One region of the Gracilibacillus saliphilus genome, then DNA from elsewhere that is predicted to be linked to it. Evidence: predicted binding sites of a transcription regulator. Region 1 holds the regulator's gene; each other region holds the start of a gene.

Region 1 (4,224 bases):
ATGCAAGTTAAGATTTGAAAAAATGAATGGATCTGATTCTTGATAGTGAAATGCTAAATCGTTAATTTTTAACACATCGTTACCACTTCTGCGGTCAATTGTAAAAGTAAACTTGGCAGAGCTTTCTTCGCCAGCTGGTTTGTCCATCACTTCCATTTTTTCTAACTGCTTACGTCTACTTTGGGCACGTTTCGTAGTAGAAGCACGTACAATATTTTTCTGAATAAACTCTTCCATTCTTTTAATTTCACTCTGTTGTTTCTCATAGAGCTTTAGATCACGTTCATAATTTGCCGCTTTCTGTTGTAAATAATCACTATAATTGCCATGATATTTAGTTGAATGATGTCGAGATATTTCATAGACAATATTCACGGTTTTATCTAAAAAATAGCGGTCGTGAGAGACGATGACGACAGCACCTTGATAACTGTTTAAATAGCCCTCCAACCACGTTAAAGTTTGAATATCCAAATGGTTTGTAGGCTCATCTAATATGAGAATGTCAGGCTTCGTTAATAAAAGTTTCCCTAAAGCTAATCTTGTTTTTTGACCACCACTTAGTGTAGCAATCGAGGTCGTCCACATGCTTTCTGGGAAATCAAGGCCGTTTAGCACCGCTTTTATGTCCGCTTCATATTGATAACCACCCGCAAGCTTGAAGGCTTCTTGTTTTTGATCATAATTGGCAAGCAACTGCTCGTAACGATCACTATCCGCAAGTAGGTCAGGATCGCCCATTTGCTGTTCCATCTGGCGTAGAGCTTTTTCTTCCTTTTGAAAGTGTTCGAAAATCTTAAGCATTTCGTCCCAAATCGTTTCATTAGAATTTAAACCTGAGTGTTGTGCAAGATAGCCTAACGATACATCTTTCGGTTTATGAATTTCGCCTTCATCATAACTAAGTTGATTGGAAATAATATTTAAAAGAGTAGACTTTCCGGCACCATTTCGACCCACTATAGCTATACGGTCATCCCTCTTTATCTCTAATTTTATATTAGATAAGATCAGTTCAGCACCGAATCTTTTGGTTAAATTGTTTACTTGTAAATAAATCATTTGCTTTCACCTCTAATATGTTCAGTGTATCGGAAAGCAGAAACCACTGCAAGCACAGTTGTTTGGCTGTAAGTGAATTATTTCACGACATTTAACCGCTTTTCTGTTAGAATAAAAAGTAAGTAAAAACATTCACAAATCCAAACCGAACTAGTAAGGGGAATGAATGATGATGAATCAAAATAAAATACCACAAGCGACGGCGAAACGTTTGCCATTATATTATCGATTTTTAAATAATCTTCATATTCAGGGAAAGTCGCGAGTATCTTCAAAAGAATTAAGTGAAGCGATGAAAGTAGATTCTGCTACAATAAGACGAGATTTCTCCTATTTTGGTGCTTTAGGGAAAAAAGGTTATGGCTATAATGTCGAATATTTGTTGGGATTTTTCCGTAAAACATTAGATCAGGATGAAAATACTCCCGTTGCGCTAATTGGTGTAGGGAATTTAGGAACCGCTTTTTTAAATTATAATTTCACCAAAAATAATAATACAAAAATTGAAGTTGCTTTTGATGCTGATAAACGAAAGGTCGGCAAAACGATAGGGGATATTCAAGTGCACCACATTGATGATTTAGAGGGGAACTTAGAAAATATCTCTGTTGCGATTTTGACAGTACCTGTATCGGAAGCACAAAATATTACTGATCGCCTAGTGAAAACCGGCATCAGCGGTATTTTGAACTTCACACCGGCAAGAATTACAGTTCCGGAGAATGTCCGTGTACATCATATTGATTTAGCCGTAGAACTACAATCACTTGCCTATTTTATGAAGCATTATCCGTTAGAGAACGAAGGAGAAGAGTAGATATCATTACTAAAAAATAGACTCAGCTAACAGTAGCTAAGTCTATTTTTTCTTATTATCATTCGCTTTTTTTATGCGAAAATGTAGATTGATTAATCTAAACGCAACCACAAAATCAATTGTTGCAAAGGTTGCTAATAAAATGGTAATAAAGTTAAAAACAGTTTCATCTGCCGATTGGATTGCGATGTAAGTGAACAAAGCGCCTAACGCAATGTAAAAAATGGCAGACCGTAAAGGTGAAATACGCATAATACTATTGTCCTCCAATAAGAATCGTCATTAACTCTTTTATTTGATCCATTTGCTGTTCCATTTCTTCTGGATCGACAGACAGTTGACCGATTACGGCAAATGTATTCATGGACATATGCACAATAATTGGTACAAGGATTCGTTTCGTTTCAACGTAAAGAAAGGCGAACACCATTCCGACTGAAGTGTATATAAGTAAGTGTTCAAAATCATTATGAACGGCAGCGAAAATGACCCCAGATAACAACGCAGCGAAAAAGAAGTTCATTCTCTTATAGAGTGAACCAAAAATAGCTTTACGAAACACTAGCTCTTCTAGAATAGGTCCCAGTATAGAAATAATTACAATAAACAAAGGAGTTTGTCGTGCTATATTCATTAAGTCCATTGTATTTTCTGAACCAGGTGGGATTTTGAAAACTACCATTTCAATAACAACAGCAACGGCTTGTGTTATCATCACAAGGAAAAAACCTAGTACAGACCACAGTATAATGGTTCCAATTTTCTTTTGTTGTGCTTGGAAGAAATCTTGCACTTCATCCCTTATGAAATAGATAGATATCATCAAAGCTATCGCGAATGATGCAATATTCCAGTTAGCTTGGAAAGTATCCAAATCATCAATGTAGGAAACAAACGGTAGAGCCAAAAAGATGGAAAACTGCATAGCAATATACGTTATGATCAAATAAATATATTTTCTTGGCAAGTATAACGACTCCCTTAAACTCTTTTTAATGTCATGATACGTATTTTAACATAAATTTAGAATAAAATTGAAATACTTCGTCTACACATAGAAGTATGTGAGTATTTTGCTGTTCATAAGTGGAGAGTATCCTTCACTTATATAGTTAGCGACCGTGATAAATTTTTTTAAAAAACGATATTAAAATACTTGCAAAAAAAATCAGTTTTCATTATTATAATAATTGTGTTAGCACTCCTCTTGAACGAGTGCTAATAATCAACAAAATAATGAATGAGAAATTCAAGGAGGTAACGAAAAGATGCTTAAACCATTAGGTGATCGTGTCATTATTGAGCTTGTAGAGCAAGAAGAAAAAACAGCGAGTGGAATTGTTCTTCCAGATTCTGCGAAGGAAAAACCACAAGAAGGTAAGGTTGTAGCTGTTGGTTCTGGTCGTGTAACAGACAATGGAGAGAAAGTGGCACTTGAGGTTGAAGAGGGCAATACTATCATTTTCTCTAAATTTGCTGGTACAGAAGTAAAATATGAAGGTAAAGAATACTTAATTCTTCGTGAAAGTGACATTTTAGCAGTTGTAAGTTAAGTAAGATAACGAAGAGCTATAAAGATAAATAACATAACTTTTTTAAAATTTTAAGGAGGTTTTTTCACAATGGCTAAAGAATTAAAATTTAGTGAAGAAGCACGTCGCGCAATGCTACGCGGGGTAGACACACTTGCAAACGCAGTAAAAGTAACATTAGGGCCAAAGGGTCGTAACGTTGTTTTAGATAAAAAATATGGTTCACCACTAATTACAAATGACGGTGTAACGATTGCAAAAGAAATTGAATTAGAAGATAGTTTCGAAAACATGGGTGCACAGCTTGTTTCTGAAGTAGCTTCTCAAACAAATGATGTAGCTGGTGACGGTACAACAACTGCAACAGTATTAGCACAAGCAATGATCCAAGAAGGTCTTAAAAACGTTGCATCTGGTGCAAACCCAGTAGGTGTACGTCGCGGTATCGAAAAAGCGGTTGAAATCGCAACGGAAGAACTTCGTAAAGTTTCCAAACCTATCGAAGGAAAAGATTCAATTGCACAAGTAGCAGCAATTTCTTCTGCTGATGATGAAGTAGGTCAATTAATTGCAGAAGCAATGGAACGTGTGGGTAACGATGGTGTTATCACAATCGAAGAGTCTAAAGGATTCAACACAGAATTAGAAGTTGTAGAAGGTATGCAATTCGATCGTGGATATGCTTCTCCATACATGGTAACAGACCAAGACAAGATGGAAGCGGATCTTGAAGATCCTTACATTTTAATTACTGACAAGAAAATCAACAATATCCAAGAAGTATTACCAGTACTAGAACAAGTTGTACAACAA
Region 2 (4,224 bases), on a different contig from region 1:
CGGTGGGGATCCTGGAGGTGCATTAACAATCATGTCTACAATTGGAATCACATATGCCATTGCAACAACAGCAAGTAAGACAATGGCCCATAATCCCCAGCGTTCTGTCCACATCGGCACTTTCGGTTGATCATCCTCCGGCTCTGCCACTGGATATTCTGTTTTTCCTTTTGGAGCAAAGAACATCATGTTAAACACGGCATATACCTGAATAATGACACCTATTAAAAGTAGGGTTGCGCCAGTTGCAAAGACATACTCATATGGCAACCAACTTAATGAAGTTTCATGACCAGCATATGTTGTATCAGAAGTACGACGAGGATCTCCGACTAAGCCAGCTAAATGCATGGAACCGGCCATAATCGTCATGCCAATCGTCCAAATCCATGTTTGAATCACACCAATTTTATTCATTTTTGGTGTTAATTGACGCTTAGATAAATGTGGGATTAACCAGTAACAAATACCAAAGAACGTAAGCACAACGGATACCCCAACGGTGACGTGAAAGTGACCAACAACCCACATTGTATTATGGACGACTTGATTCATTTGGTTACTAGTATTGACAATACCACCTGCACCACCTGGGATAAAAGCAATCATCGCAATCATTGGTGCTAGGAAACGTACATCTCCCCAGGGTAGCTTTTTAAACCATCCAAATAATCCTTTGCCACCTTTTTTACGTCCTGCTTTTTCTAATACATAGAACATGGCAAAGGCAGTCATCAAGGATGGTACTGCAATCGACAGACTCATGAAGACGTGTAAGAATTTAATTGATGTTGAAATAGCTGGATCGATTATTTGATGGTGGAAACCGCCTGGAATGTTTAAGACAACAAGTAAAATAACTACTAAACGAATTAGTTTCTCATTGAAATGTTTACCTCCCACAATTTTTGGTACAATAATATACCATGCAGAAGTAGCAACAAGATACCAAATGTTAACAAGCGTGTGACCAAACCACCAAAACAGTGTTCTTGTAACCATTACATTAATCGTTTCGACCCATCCTAAAACCCATGGGATAATCATAAATACTTCAATTGTTACACCGAGACTTGCGAAGAACCATAGTACAAATACACCCATTGCAAAGAAAGCAAGAATTGGTGTTGGTTGACCCGGATTCTGTTTTCGCCAATGAAGATAGTTGATAAATACACCAAAAGCTACAGACCAAATTCCTAACACTAGAAGAACTAATCCGATGTAAAATGCTGGGTGTGCTGCCAAAGGTGGATAGAAAGTGTATAATACCGATGCTTCACCTAAAACAATCGTGGTTATGGCAAGCACAACACCAATTACCTTTAATACGATACCAGTCCATATCACTTTGCGGACTTTCGGTAATAATCCATTAAACGAATAGGAAAGATTCGCAAGTTGGTATCCAATCGTGAATGTAGCAGTAAAAACAACTAACAATAAAAGTCCGTGTGCGGATAAGACTTGGTAATAATTAAATCCTGCCGGTAAAGAATAAAGACCTGCGCGCTCTAATCCTTGAACTAACCCTAACAAACCACCTATTAATAATGTTGCAAATGAAATGGTGAAATAAGTGAGTGCAATTTTAGCATCTTGAGGGTTAACTCCTAATTTACTGATTACCTTTTCTCTCAATCCAACATTTTTTGCCTGTTCCATTTTTGCCCCTCCTTATTTCACTGTAATGGTGGTGAACATTGCTTGGTGACCTGCACCACAATATTCATTACATAAAACTAAGTACTCACCAGGTTCATCAAATGTTTGAGTAATTTTTTGAATATGACCAGGTAACACCATCGCATTTACATTTGTACCCGGAATTTGAACACCATGTGATACATCTTTTGAGGTCATCGTAAATTCGATCTCTGCTCCAACTGGCACTTCGACATTTCCTGGATTAAACGCAAACGCTTCTAACGTCATAACTAATTCGTATTGGTTGTCTCCGAGATCAATTAGGCCCGGTTTATCAAATGGAGCGGTTTGTTCAACTTTTTGTGGATCGATCGTTTCTTTATGACTTGGTGGTCCCATTCCTAAGGCATACGTTTGGTAACCAACAATCACCATAAAGACAACGAGAATCCCAACACTTGCTGTCATCCAAATTTCTTCTAATTTACTCATTGCTTTATTCCCTCCTTCAAATATGAATGTTTTGTGAAGAATATAACGTAAAAGTAGATAAATAAAGAAACCAATCGTTATAATAGAGTCATAGATCACACTCTAGCCATATAAATTGCAAATACACCTGCCCACATCAAAATAATAATTAAAGCAACAATAGTGACAGAGGCGATCGTTCCTGACATGGAATGCTTTGATTTCTTTGTGTTGGAATACATCTTGTGAACCTCCTATCTATTGGATTTGACTCAAGCATAGGATATTTTGATTGGTTATAAAGTGAGCCATATCACAACCTGAGTGTGATTAAAATCATATGAATGTCGTAGGCAATCATTTATGATGTAAGTGGTTGACAAACAAAATGGAATAGAAAGGGGAAAAACAATCATGAAAAAAATACTTTTAGGCATGATGACATTATCATTAGCACTTGTGCTTGCTGCTTGTGGTGGCGGTGATGATGAAGGAAGTTCAAATAGCGATGGAGAAGCTGGAGAAAATGCAAGCGGTGATGGTGAAACAGTAGATATCCAGGCATCTAACTGGCAATTTGATCAAGAAGAATATACCGTACCAGCCGGTGAAGTTACAGTAAACTTAACAAACGAAGAAGGTTTCCATGGTATCGAAATAGAAGGTACTGATATTGCATTGGATGACGCAGGTTCTCAAACTGCAACACTTGAACCAGGTGAATATACTATTAGATGTTCGATTATGTGTGGTGCTGGTCACGACGATATGGTGGCAACCTTAATAGTAGAATAGTAAAGAATAAAAGGTCTCCTACGATAGTTAGGGGATCTTTTTGTATTTAAAGAATTTTTAAAAGAAGGGATATAAATCGCTGTAGTAAAACATTTTGAACAGGTGCTCTAAACGCTTCTTATGTTAGAATGTTAGTATGAATGACTATCAACAAAAAAAGGGGTTTCTTATGAATATCCATATTTTATATGAAGACAATCACTTGCTAATGGTGGAAAAACCAGTTAATGTACCTGTACAGAAAGATCAAAGTAATGATGAGGATTTTCTCACTATTTTAAAGGAAGATATTAAAATTCGCTATCAGAAGCCTGGTAATGTTTATTTAGGGCTAGTCCATCGGTTAGATCGACCAGTTGGTGGTGTGATGGTATTTGCGAAAACTTCAAAGGCAGCATCCCGATTATCTGATACAATCCGAAAAAATGAATTAGATAAAACATATTTGGCTGTTGTCAGAGGGGTTCCGGCGCCAGCTGAGGAATGGGTCGATTTTTTGTGGAAAGATCGTCGTCACAATATTGTCACGGTTTCGTCAAAAAATAATTCAAAAGCAAAAAAAGCTGTGCTTGATTATCAGCTTTTAGCTAGTGATAAAGGTTTGAGCTTGGTAAAAATTAATTTACATACCGGACGCCCACATCAAATTCGAGTTCAGTTTGCTTCACGTGGATATCCGCTATACGGCGATCAGAAATATGGGAAAAAGGTAAACAAGCCTGGTCAGCAAATTGCGTTATGGTCGCACGAATTACGACTTTTTCACCCGGTTCGTAAAGAGGAAATCAGTGCGGTGTCCTTTCCGCCTAATCAGTTCCCGTGGTCAAATTGGAAAGCTCTGCTTACAAAAGAGAGAGAGGTAGAATAGTATGGAGTTTGGTGTGTATAGTTTATCTGAAATCTTAGAAGATCCGAAAACAACACAAGCGATAACAACAAAAGAACGAGTCGATATGTTAGTGGAAATGGCTCGATATGCAGATCAAATAGGCTTAGACCTATTTGGTGTGGGTGAGCATCATCGTCTGGATTACGCTGTTTCCTCGCCGCAAATGCTGCTTGCTGCCATTTCACAGCAAACAAGTAAGATCAAATTAACAGCCTTGACCTCCTTATTAAATACAGCAGACCCTGTACGATTATTCGAAGATTTTGCGACCTTAGATTTGTTATCAGGCGGTCGTGTGGAATTTACGGCAGGGAGAGGTGCATTTGTCGAATCCTTTCCGTTGTTTGGTTACAGTGAAAAGGATTATGATGACCTCTTTGATGAACATTTACAACTATTTTTACAGCTGAATCAACAAGAAA
Region 3 (4,224 bases), on a different contig from region 1:
ATGATTTGCTTATAAGCGCTATTCGTACAGTCACCTGCTGCAAATACACCAGGGATACTTGTGGTACCACGCTCATCGACTACAATCTCGCCAAACTTATTTAACTCCAAGGTACCTTTCAACCATTCTGTGTTTGGAACAAGTCCAATTTGAATGAAGACACCTGCAAGCTCAATTTGTTTCTCTTCTTCTGATTCACGATCTACATATTTTAGTCCTTCGACTTTGTCAGAACCATAGATTTCAGAAGTTCTTGCGTTTGTAAGCACTGTTACATTGGATAGACTATATAGGCGGTCTTGTAAAACGTTATCTGCTTTTAATTCTGGAGCGAATTCAATCAGTGTTACATGTTTAACAATACCTGCTAGATCAATAGCTGCTTCGACACCAGAGTTTCCACCACCGATTACAGCAACATCTTTTCCTTCAAAGATGGGACCGTCACAGTGTGGACAGTATGCAACACCTTTGTTCTTGAACTCGGCTTCGCCAGGAACACCGATATTACGCCAGCGAGCACCGGTTGAAAGTACAACAGTTTTACTTTTAAGTGTTGCACCGTTTTCTAGTTCTACTTCAAAGAGATCTTTTTTCTCTAAAGATTTTGCACGCATAGAATTCATGATGTCCACATCATAATCTCGAACATGCTCTTCCATGTTAGCAACCAGCTTAGGACCTTCTGTATAAGTTGTGGTGATGAAGTTTTCAATACCAAGTGTGTCTTGTACTTGTCCACCAAAGCGTTCTGCCAATATACCAGTACGGATACCTTTACGAGCAGCGTAAATAGCAGCACTGGAACCGGCAGGGCCTCCACCAACGACTAATACATCATAAGGATCTTTATCGTTTAGCTCGGAAATATCAGCACTGCTTCCTAGTGCTTCAAGGATGCTTTCGATTGTTTGTCGACCATCAACAAACTGTTCGCCATCTAAATAAACGGAAGGAACAGCCATGATGTCTTTACTATCTACTTCCTCTTTAAAAGCAGATCCTTCTACCATTGTATGAGTAATGTCAGGATGTACAACACTCATAATGTTAAGTGCTTGAACGACATCAGGACACTTTTGGCATGATAAGCTTACATACGTTTCGAAGTTAAGTGGACCTTCTAGTTTTTTGATTTGTTCAATAATAGAATCATCCACTTTAGGTGGACGTCCACTTACTTGTAATAATGCCAACACAAGAGAAGTAAACTCATGACCAAGTGGGACACCAGCGAAAATAACGCCAGTGTCCTCGCCTGCACGATTAATACTAAAGCTAGGAGTACGGTCAAAGGAGCCTTTCTCTACTGTGATTTTATCAGACATACTTGCAATTTCATTTACTAGTTCGTCTACTTCTTTTGAAACATCGTCAGAACCGACGCTTGCCTTGATGACAATATCATTTTCTAATAGTTTCAAATATTCATTAAGCTGTGATTTTATTTCTTGATCAAGCATTTTGACCCTCTTTTCTTATATTTCTGAGAAAGAATATATGAAATGTCTACGCAAGCGCCCAGAAACTATGCGACTTCACGAATCGACCTACGATAAGTCATCATCGGTTCGCAAAGCTCACCGTGATTCCTTTATCTCAGTTGATTCTGAAGTCGCTACGTTTCTAAACGGACGCACTAAGCTTTTCTTATATTTTCCCTACTAGATCAATACTTGGTCTAAGTGTTTCGCCGCCTTCTTCCCATTTAGCTGGGCACACTTCACCAGGATTGTTACGTACGTATTGAGCTGCTTTAATTTTATTAATTAGTGAGCTTGCGTCACGACCAATACCTTCTGCATTGATTTCCGCTGCTTGGATAACACCATCAGGGTCAATAATGAATGTTCCGCGATCAGCTAAACCTTCGTCTTCGCGTAGTACATCAAAGTTTTGAGAGATGATGTGTGAAGGGTCACCAATCATTGTGTATTCGATTTTGCCAATTGCATCAGAGCTTTCGTGCCATGCCTTATGTGTAAAGTGAGTATCCGTTGATACAGAGTATACTTCTACACCTAGCTTTTGTAATTCTGCATACTGATTTTGTAGGTCTTCTAATTCTGTTGGGCAAACGAAAGTAAAGTCTGCGGGGTAGAAGCAAACAATGCTCCATTGACCTTTAAAATTTTCTTCTGTTACATCTACAAAGTCTCCTTGACGGAATGCAGATGCTTGAAATGGTAGTACTTCTTTACCGATTAATGACATAATGATTGTCCTCCTTGTGTATTTTTTTATTTTGAATACTTATTCTCTAAAAAAAGTATTCATTACACAACAATTATTATAAAATAAATTATCTTATAAGTGTAATGATACAAATGATATTTCATAAATTCGTAAAAATAAATCTATCTATTCTACCATTTTGAACGGAAAGTTCATGGTTTATTCACAATTATAAAATTATTATTAAAGATGTGAAGAAGATCACACACTTTTTAAAAGAGAGCCGATATTATGACAATAACAAAACAGTGTAAGAAAGGATGGGCGAACATGAAGAATGTGAATAAAATGCAACTACCCTTACAAACGCTTAGCCTTGTCGTCGGCTTTATGGTCTGGGTATTACTCTCATCTTTAATGAGTTTTATTAAGCAAGATATTAGCTTAACAGCAGGACAAATATCGTTTGTTACCGCAGTTCCTGTTATCTTAGGTTCTGTGTTACGAATTCCGCTAGGTTTTTACACAAATCGTTTTGGGGCACGCGGTTTATTTGTGTTAAGTTTACTTTTTTTAATTCTGCCAGTTGGTTATTTAGGCATGGCAAATAGTTTCACAGATTTAATTCTATCAGGATTATTCCTTGGTATTGGTGGAGCGGTATTCTCTGTCGGGGTTACGTCGTTACCGAAATATTATCCGAAAGAAAAACACGGATTCGTGAACGGTATTTATGGTGTTGGGAATATCGGGACGGCGATTACTTCATTTGGTGCACCAATTATCGCTGGAATGTTTGGTTGGCGAATGGCAGTATTTACATTTATTATTCCCTTATTACTGTTTGCGGTTCTCAACTTTATATGGGGAGATCGCCATGAACCAAAAGTTCAAACTTCATTAAAACAACAGATGTTAGGAGTTTATAGAAATAATAAACTATGGTTTTTAAGCTTCTTTTACTTCTTAACATTCGGGTCCTTTGTTGCTTTAACCGTTTATTTACCAAACTTTTTAGTGTCGGAATTTCAACTATCTGAAGTTGATGCCGGATTACGAACAGCAGGTTTTATTGCATTATGTACATTACTCAGACCTGTTGGCGGCTGGTTAGGAGATAAGTTTAATCCCTTTAAAGTGTTAATGTTCGTTTTTACAGGCTTAACGATTTCTGGTATTCTGTTATCTTTTTCACCAACGATACTGCTATACACAATTGGCAGTTTATCAGTGGCACTATTTGCTGGTATTGGCAATGGGACGATTTTTAAACTAGTTCCTTTATATTTCACTAAACAAGCAGGGATCGTCAATGGTATTGTGGCTGCCATGGGAGGATTAGGTGGATTTTTCCCGCCGATTATTCTCACTTTAGTTTATGATATCAATGGTCACTATGCGATTGGCTTTATGGCACTATCCCAGTTTGCACTTGCGAGTTTAATCATCATTATTTGGATGTATTATACTGATAAATTGAATTTGTCCAACTATATTGTGAATAATGCGGGACAAGGCATTTTAGTGACAGATGAAAATGGCAGAATTACAAAGATAAACCGTGCTTTTGAACGAATAACCGGTTATCGCGAAGAAGAAGTAATTGGTCAGAATCCTAATATATTAAGCTCTGGACAGCAAGATCCACGTTTTTATGGTGGAATGTGGAAGCAGTTGAAAGAGAAAGACATTTGGCAAGGTAAGATTACCAATAAGCGTAAAAGCGGAGAACTCTATACGCAATGGTTGTCCATTAGTGTGCTAAAAGATGCAGGGGATAATATAACTAATTATGTCGGAGTATTTAGTGAATTAAATGAGTGACCAGTTACCTATTGGTAGCTGGTTTTTTTCAAATGGAAAGAAACTATATAATCTCTGGTACCATCTTATTTTGAACTATGATAAGCGAAACTTGAGAATAACCAAATTGCTAGGTCTAACATTTGTTGTAGAGCAGGTCTTAGCTGAAGTGGTGGTCAAGCTGTTCAAGTATTTCATAATGGATGCTAGTGAAATGATAAATCTTTAGCTTTTTGACTAATGATT
Region 4 (4,224 bases), on a different contig from region 1:
TATTGGTGACAAAATTGCCGTTTTTAAGGTGCGTGCGGACATCTATTCCGCTAATCGTCGAAAATAAAGCTAAATTTGATCGAAAAAAGCCAAATAAGGGATTAAATGTCCGCAACACCCAAAAAACGGGAGTTATTCTGTTAAATAACGCACTCATTTCGTTTCGCTAAGGATCAGTGTGGTCCTTATCCCTAGCTTATTATAGAGAAGCTTTATAGATGGCGATCGCATCTTCACGGTTCAGTTTTTTGAAGTTACCAAATTCAGGTCTAGCGATCACTGTTTTATCAGCCATTTCCTCGATACTGTCTTCGCCAATATCATAATCAGCCAAGCGGGAAGGTGCTTCGATACTATTCCAGAATGCACGAAGTTTAGCTATTCCTTCTAAGCCAACTTCTTTATCTGATTTACCACTTGGATCCACATCAAATACACGGACAGCTAATTGTTTAAAACGACTTACGTTTTCATCGATTGCATACTCCATCCAATGTGGAAAGAGAATCGCAAGACCACCACCGTGTGGAATGTCATGTACAGCTGAAACAGCATGTTCTAAGTTATGTGTTGCCCAGTCTCCATGATATCCCATATTTACCATACCATTTAATGCCATCGTACCATTATATAAGACTGTTGCGCGAAGGTCTTCATTTTCAAGATCTTCTAATAACTTTGGAGCTGTTTCTACCATCGTTTGTAGAATTCCTTCTACCATACGATCTTGTAACAATGTATTTTCATCATGATGGAAATAATGTTCAAGCGCATGTGACATAATATCGACCATGCCATAGATTGTTTGGTCTTTCGGTACTGTTTTGGTGAAATTAGGATCTAAAATCGAGAAAGTAGGGTAAGTATATGGGCTTCCCCAACCATGTTTTTCATTTGTTTCCCAATTTGTGATGACAGATCCTGCATTCATTTCAGATCCGGTTGCTGCCAGTGTTAAAACCGTACCAAATGGAAGTGCACCAGTAGGAGTTGCTTTCTTAGTTACAATATCCCAAATATCATCTTCAGATTTAGCACCTGCAGCGATTGCTTTCGTACAGTCAATTGTACTTCCGCCACCAACAGCAAGGATGAAATCTATTTTTTTATCTTTACAAATTCCGATTCCTTTACGTGCAGTAGTGACACGAGGATTTGGTTCGACACCACTCAATTCAAATACATTCTTATTTTCTTTCTTCAATATATCGATTACTTGGTCGTATAAGCCATTGCGTTTAATGCTTCCGCCACCGTAGACTAGCAGAATATTATCACCGTAATGTTGTAATTCTGTTTGTAAGTTCTCTAATTGCCCTTGACCGAAATATAATTTCGTCGGGTTGTGAAACATAAAGTTTTGCATTTGTTTGCCTCCTCCTAAATCAACATACACCATTAAATATTGCAATAATTTTAGTATGTGTAAAGTATTATGCTTCATGTTTCCAAATGTGAACAAATTCTGAAACCTTATAAGAAAACCATAATTTTGTTCACTATTTCACATGACAAAAATAAACGAAAGGCATATACTAGTAATATAAACATGCTCAATGTTGAACAATATAAAGAGGAGGAAGATAATATGAAAGTAGAAGAACGAGTAGATCAAACGAAGGTAGCTTGGCAAGGTTTTACTCCAGGCCGTTGGCAGGAAGAAATCGATGTGCGAGACTTCATTATCAAAAACTTCACTTTGTATGATGGGGATGAATTATTTTTAGCGGATGCAACAGAGAATACACTTAAATTGTGGGAACAAGTGATGGAATTGACGAAACAAGAGCAAGAGAACGGTGGTGTTTACAACTTAGATACTGAGATTGTTTCGACCATTACTTCACACGGGGCAGGTTATCTAGACAGAACGAAAGAAAAAATAGTAGGTGTACAGACAGATCAGCCTTTTAAACGTTCCTTACAGCCATTTGGAGGTATTCGTATGGCGGTAGCAGCCGCACAGTCTTATGGTTATCAAGTTGACGGAAATATTGTGAAAACATTCACAGATTACAGAAAGACACATAATCAAGGTGTTTTTGATGCATATACGAAAGAGATGTTGCTGGCTCGAAAAGCTGGCATTGTAACAGGGCTTCCAGATGCTTATGGACGCGGTAGAATTATCGGTGATTATCGTCGAGTTGCATTATATGGCGTGGATCGATTAATAGCAGAAAAGCAAGCGCAATTAGATATCATTGGTGGCAATGGTCAGATGTCGGAAGAGGTGATTAGAGACCGCGAGGAAATGACGGAACAAATTCGAGCGTTACAAGAGTTAAAGCAATTAGGAGAAATATATGGTTTCGATTTATCCCGTCCGGCGAACGATGCCCAAGAAGCAGTGCAGTGGTTATATTTAGCATATTTAGCTGCTATCAAGGAACAAAATGGAGCAGCGATGAGTTTAGGCAGAGTATCAACTTTCTTGGATGTTTATCTTGAAAGAGATTTAGCAGAAGGATATTTGACAGAGCAGCAAGCACAAGAGTTGATTGACCATTTTGTCATGAAACTTCGTCTTGTTAAATTTGCAAGAACACCGGAATACAATGAATTATTTAGTGGTGACCCAACTTGGGTGACAGAGTCGCTTGGTGGCATGGCATTAGATGGACGTCCGTTAGTTACAAAAAGTTCATTCCGCTTTTTACACACATTAACTAATTTGGGACCGGCACCTGAACCAAATTTGACCGTACTATGGTCCACACGTTTGCCTGAAGCGTTTAAAAAATATTGTGCCAAGATGTCAATTGACACAAGTTCTATTCAATATGAGAATGATGACCTCATGCGAGAACAATATGGTGATGATTATGGCATCGCGTGTTGCGTATCTGCTATGCGGATCGGCAAACAGATGCAATTTTTCGGTGCTAGAGCAAACCTTGCAAAAGCATTACTATATACGATAAATGGTGGGGTAGATGAAAAATTAAAAATCCAAGTAGGACCTGCCTATGCTCCCATTACTTCTGAATACTTAGAGTATGATGAGGTGGCAGAAAAATATGATCGAATGCTAGAATGGCTTGCTGGTCTTTACGTAAATGCATTAAATGTTATTCACTATATGCATGATAAATACAGTTATGAACGATTAGAGATGGCCTTGCATGATCGGGAAGTATTTCGAACTATGGCATGTGGAATTGCAGGATTATCTGTTGTTGCGGATTCGTTAAGTGCAATCAAGTATGCCAAAGTTAAAACGATTCGAGATGAGCATGGCTTGGTAGTTGATTACGAAATCGAAGGAGACTTTCCAAAGTACGGTAATAATGATGACAGGGTAGATCAGATTGCCAAAGATCTCGTTAAGAAATTCATGAATAAAATAGCGAAACATAAAACATACCGTGGAGCAACACCAACTCAATCGATTCTTACTATTACATCCAATGTTGTATATGGTAAGAAAACTGGCAATACACCAGACGGTAGAAAAGCGGGAGAACCATTCGCGCCTGGAGCAAATCCGTTACATGGTCGTGATACGAGAGGATCATTAGCATCTCTTAGTTCTGTAGCAAAATTACCATATGAATATGCATTAGATGGTATCTCCAATACTTTTTCGATAGTACCAAGAGCGCTGGGAAAAGAAGAACAAACAAGAATAAGTAATTTAGCAGGTATGTTAGATGGTTATGCAATAAAACGAGGACATCACTTAAATGTAAATGTCTTTGAGAGAGAAACACTGATGGATGCCATGGAACATCCTGAAAAATATCCGCAACTTACCATCCGTGTCTCAGGATATGCGGTCAATTTTACTAAATTAACACGGGAACAACAAATTGACGTGATTAATCGGACGTTCCATGAAAGTATGTAAGGTTAAATAAAAAGAGAGGTGAGTATGATGATTGGAAGAATTCATTCTGTTGAAACTTGTGGTACAGTCGATGGACCTGGTTTACGGTATGTAATATTTATGCAAGGCTGTTTATTAAGATGTCAATATTGCCACAATCCAGATACTTGGACGAGAGGTGATGGAAAGAATATAACGGTAGAAGAATTAGTTGCAGATATTCAATCATACTTGCCTTTCTTTCAATCCTCAGGGGGAGGAGTTACGGTTAGTGGTGGTGAACCTTTGTTGCAAGTGGACTTTTTGACAGCTCTTTTTACTGAATTAAAGAAACTCGGAGTTCATACAACCATTGATAGTTGTGGAGGGTGCTTCTCCACTTCTCCATACTTTCT

What was found. The regulator Rex, encoded in region 1, represses fermentation and respiration genes when NADH is low (regulators of the CRP and FNR family bind a similar motif). The targets are predictions, from matches to a motif close to TTGTGAAATATTTCACAA.
Region 2: a site for Rex is predicted at 2,420-2,437, ahead of GHT08_RS13225 (cytochrome C oxidase subunit II). Genes of this name have one in related genera too.
Region 3: a site for Rex is predicted at 2,425-2,442, ahead of GHT08_RS12445 (nitrate/nitrite transporter). Genes of this name have one in related genera too.
Region 4: a site for Rex is predicted at 1,493-1,510, ahead of pflB (formate C-acetyltransferase). Genes of this name have one in related genera too.

Annotation. Positions count from the first base shown of each region.
Region 1 covers NZ_WJEB01000057.1:2,902-7,125, forward strand. The annotation lists gene GHT08_RS21560 (ABC-F family ATP-binding cassette domain-containing protein) at 1-1,062, opposite strand, end outside; gene GHT08_RS21565 (redox-sensing transcriptional repressor Rex) at 1,232-1,879, shown strand; gene GHT08_RS21570 (YdiK family protein) at 1,922-2,131, opposite strand; gene GHT08_RS21575 (CPBP family intramembrane glutamic endopeptidase) at 2,136-2,846, opposite strand; gene groES (co-chaperone GroES) at 3,148-3,432, shown strand; partial or broken gene groL (chaperonin GroEL) at 3,502-4,224, shown strand, end outside.
Region 2 covers NZ_WJEB01000019.1:95,935-100,158, reverse strand. The annotation lists gene GHT08_RS13235 (cbb3-type cytochrome c oxidase subunit I) at 1-1,665, opposite strand, end outside; gene GHT08_RS13230 (cytochrome c oxidase subunit II) at 1,678-2,139, opposite strand; gene GHT08_RS13225 (cytochrome C oxidase subunit II) at 2,235-2,360, opposite strand; gene GHT08_RS13220 (cupredoxin domain-containing protein) at 2,533-2,913, shown strand; gene GHT08_RS13215 (RluA family pseudouridine synthase) at 3,083-3,781, shown strand; gene GHT08_RS13210 (LLM class flavin-dependent oxidoreductase) at 3,783-4,224, shown strand, end outside.
Region 3 covers NZ_WJEB01000016.1:52,791-57,014, reverse strand. The annotation lists gene ahpF (alkyl hydroperoxide reductase subunit F) at 1-1,463, opposite strand, end outside; gene ahpC (alkyl hydroperoxide reductase subunit C) at 1,651-2,214, opposite strand; gene GHT08_RS12445 (nitrate/nitrite transporter) at 2,506-3,999, shown strand.
Region 4 covers NZ_WJEB01000031.1:13,557-17,780, forward strand. The annotation lists gene GHT08_RS17050 (iron-containing alcohol dehydrogenase) at 200-1,366, opposite strand; gene pflB (formate C-acetyltransferase) at 1,589-3,850, shown strand; gene pflA (pyruvate formate-lyase-activating protein) at 3,878-4,224, shown strand, end outside.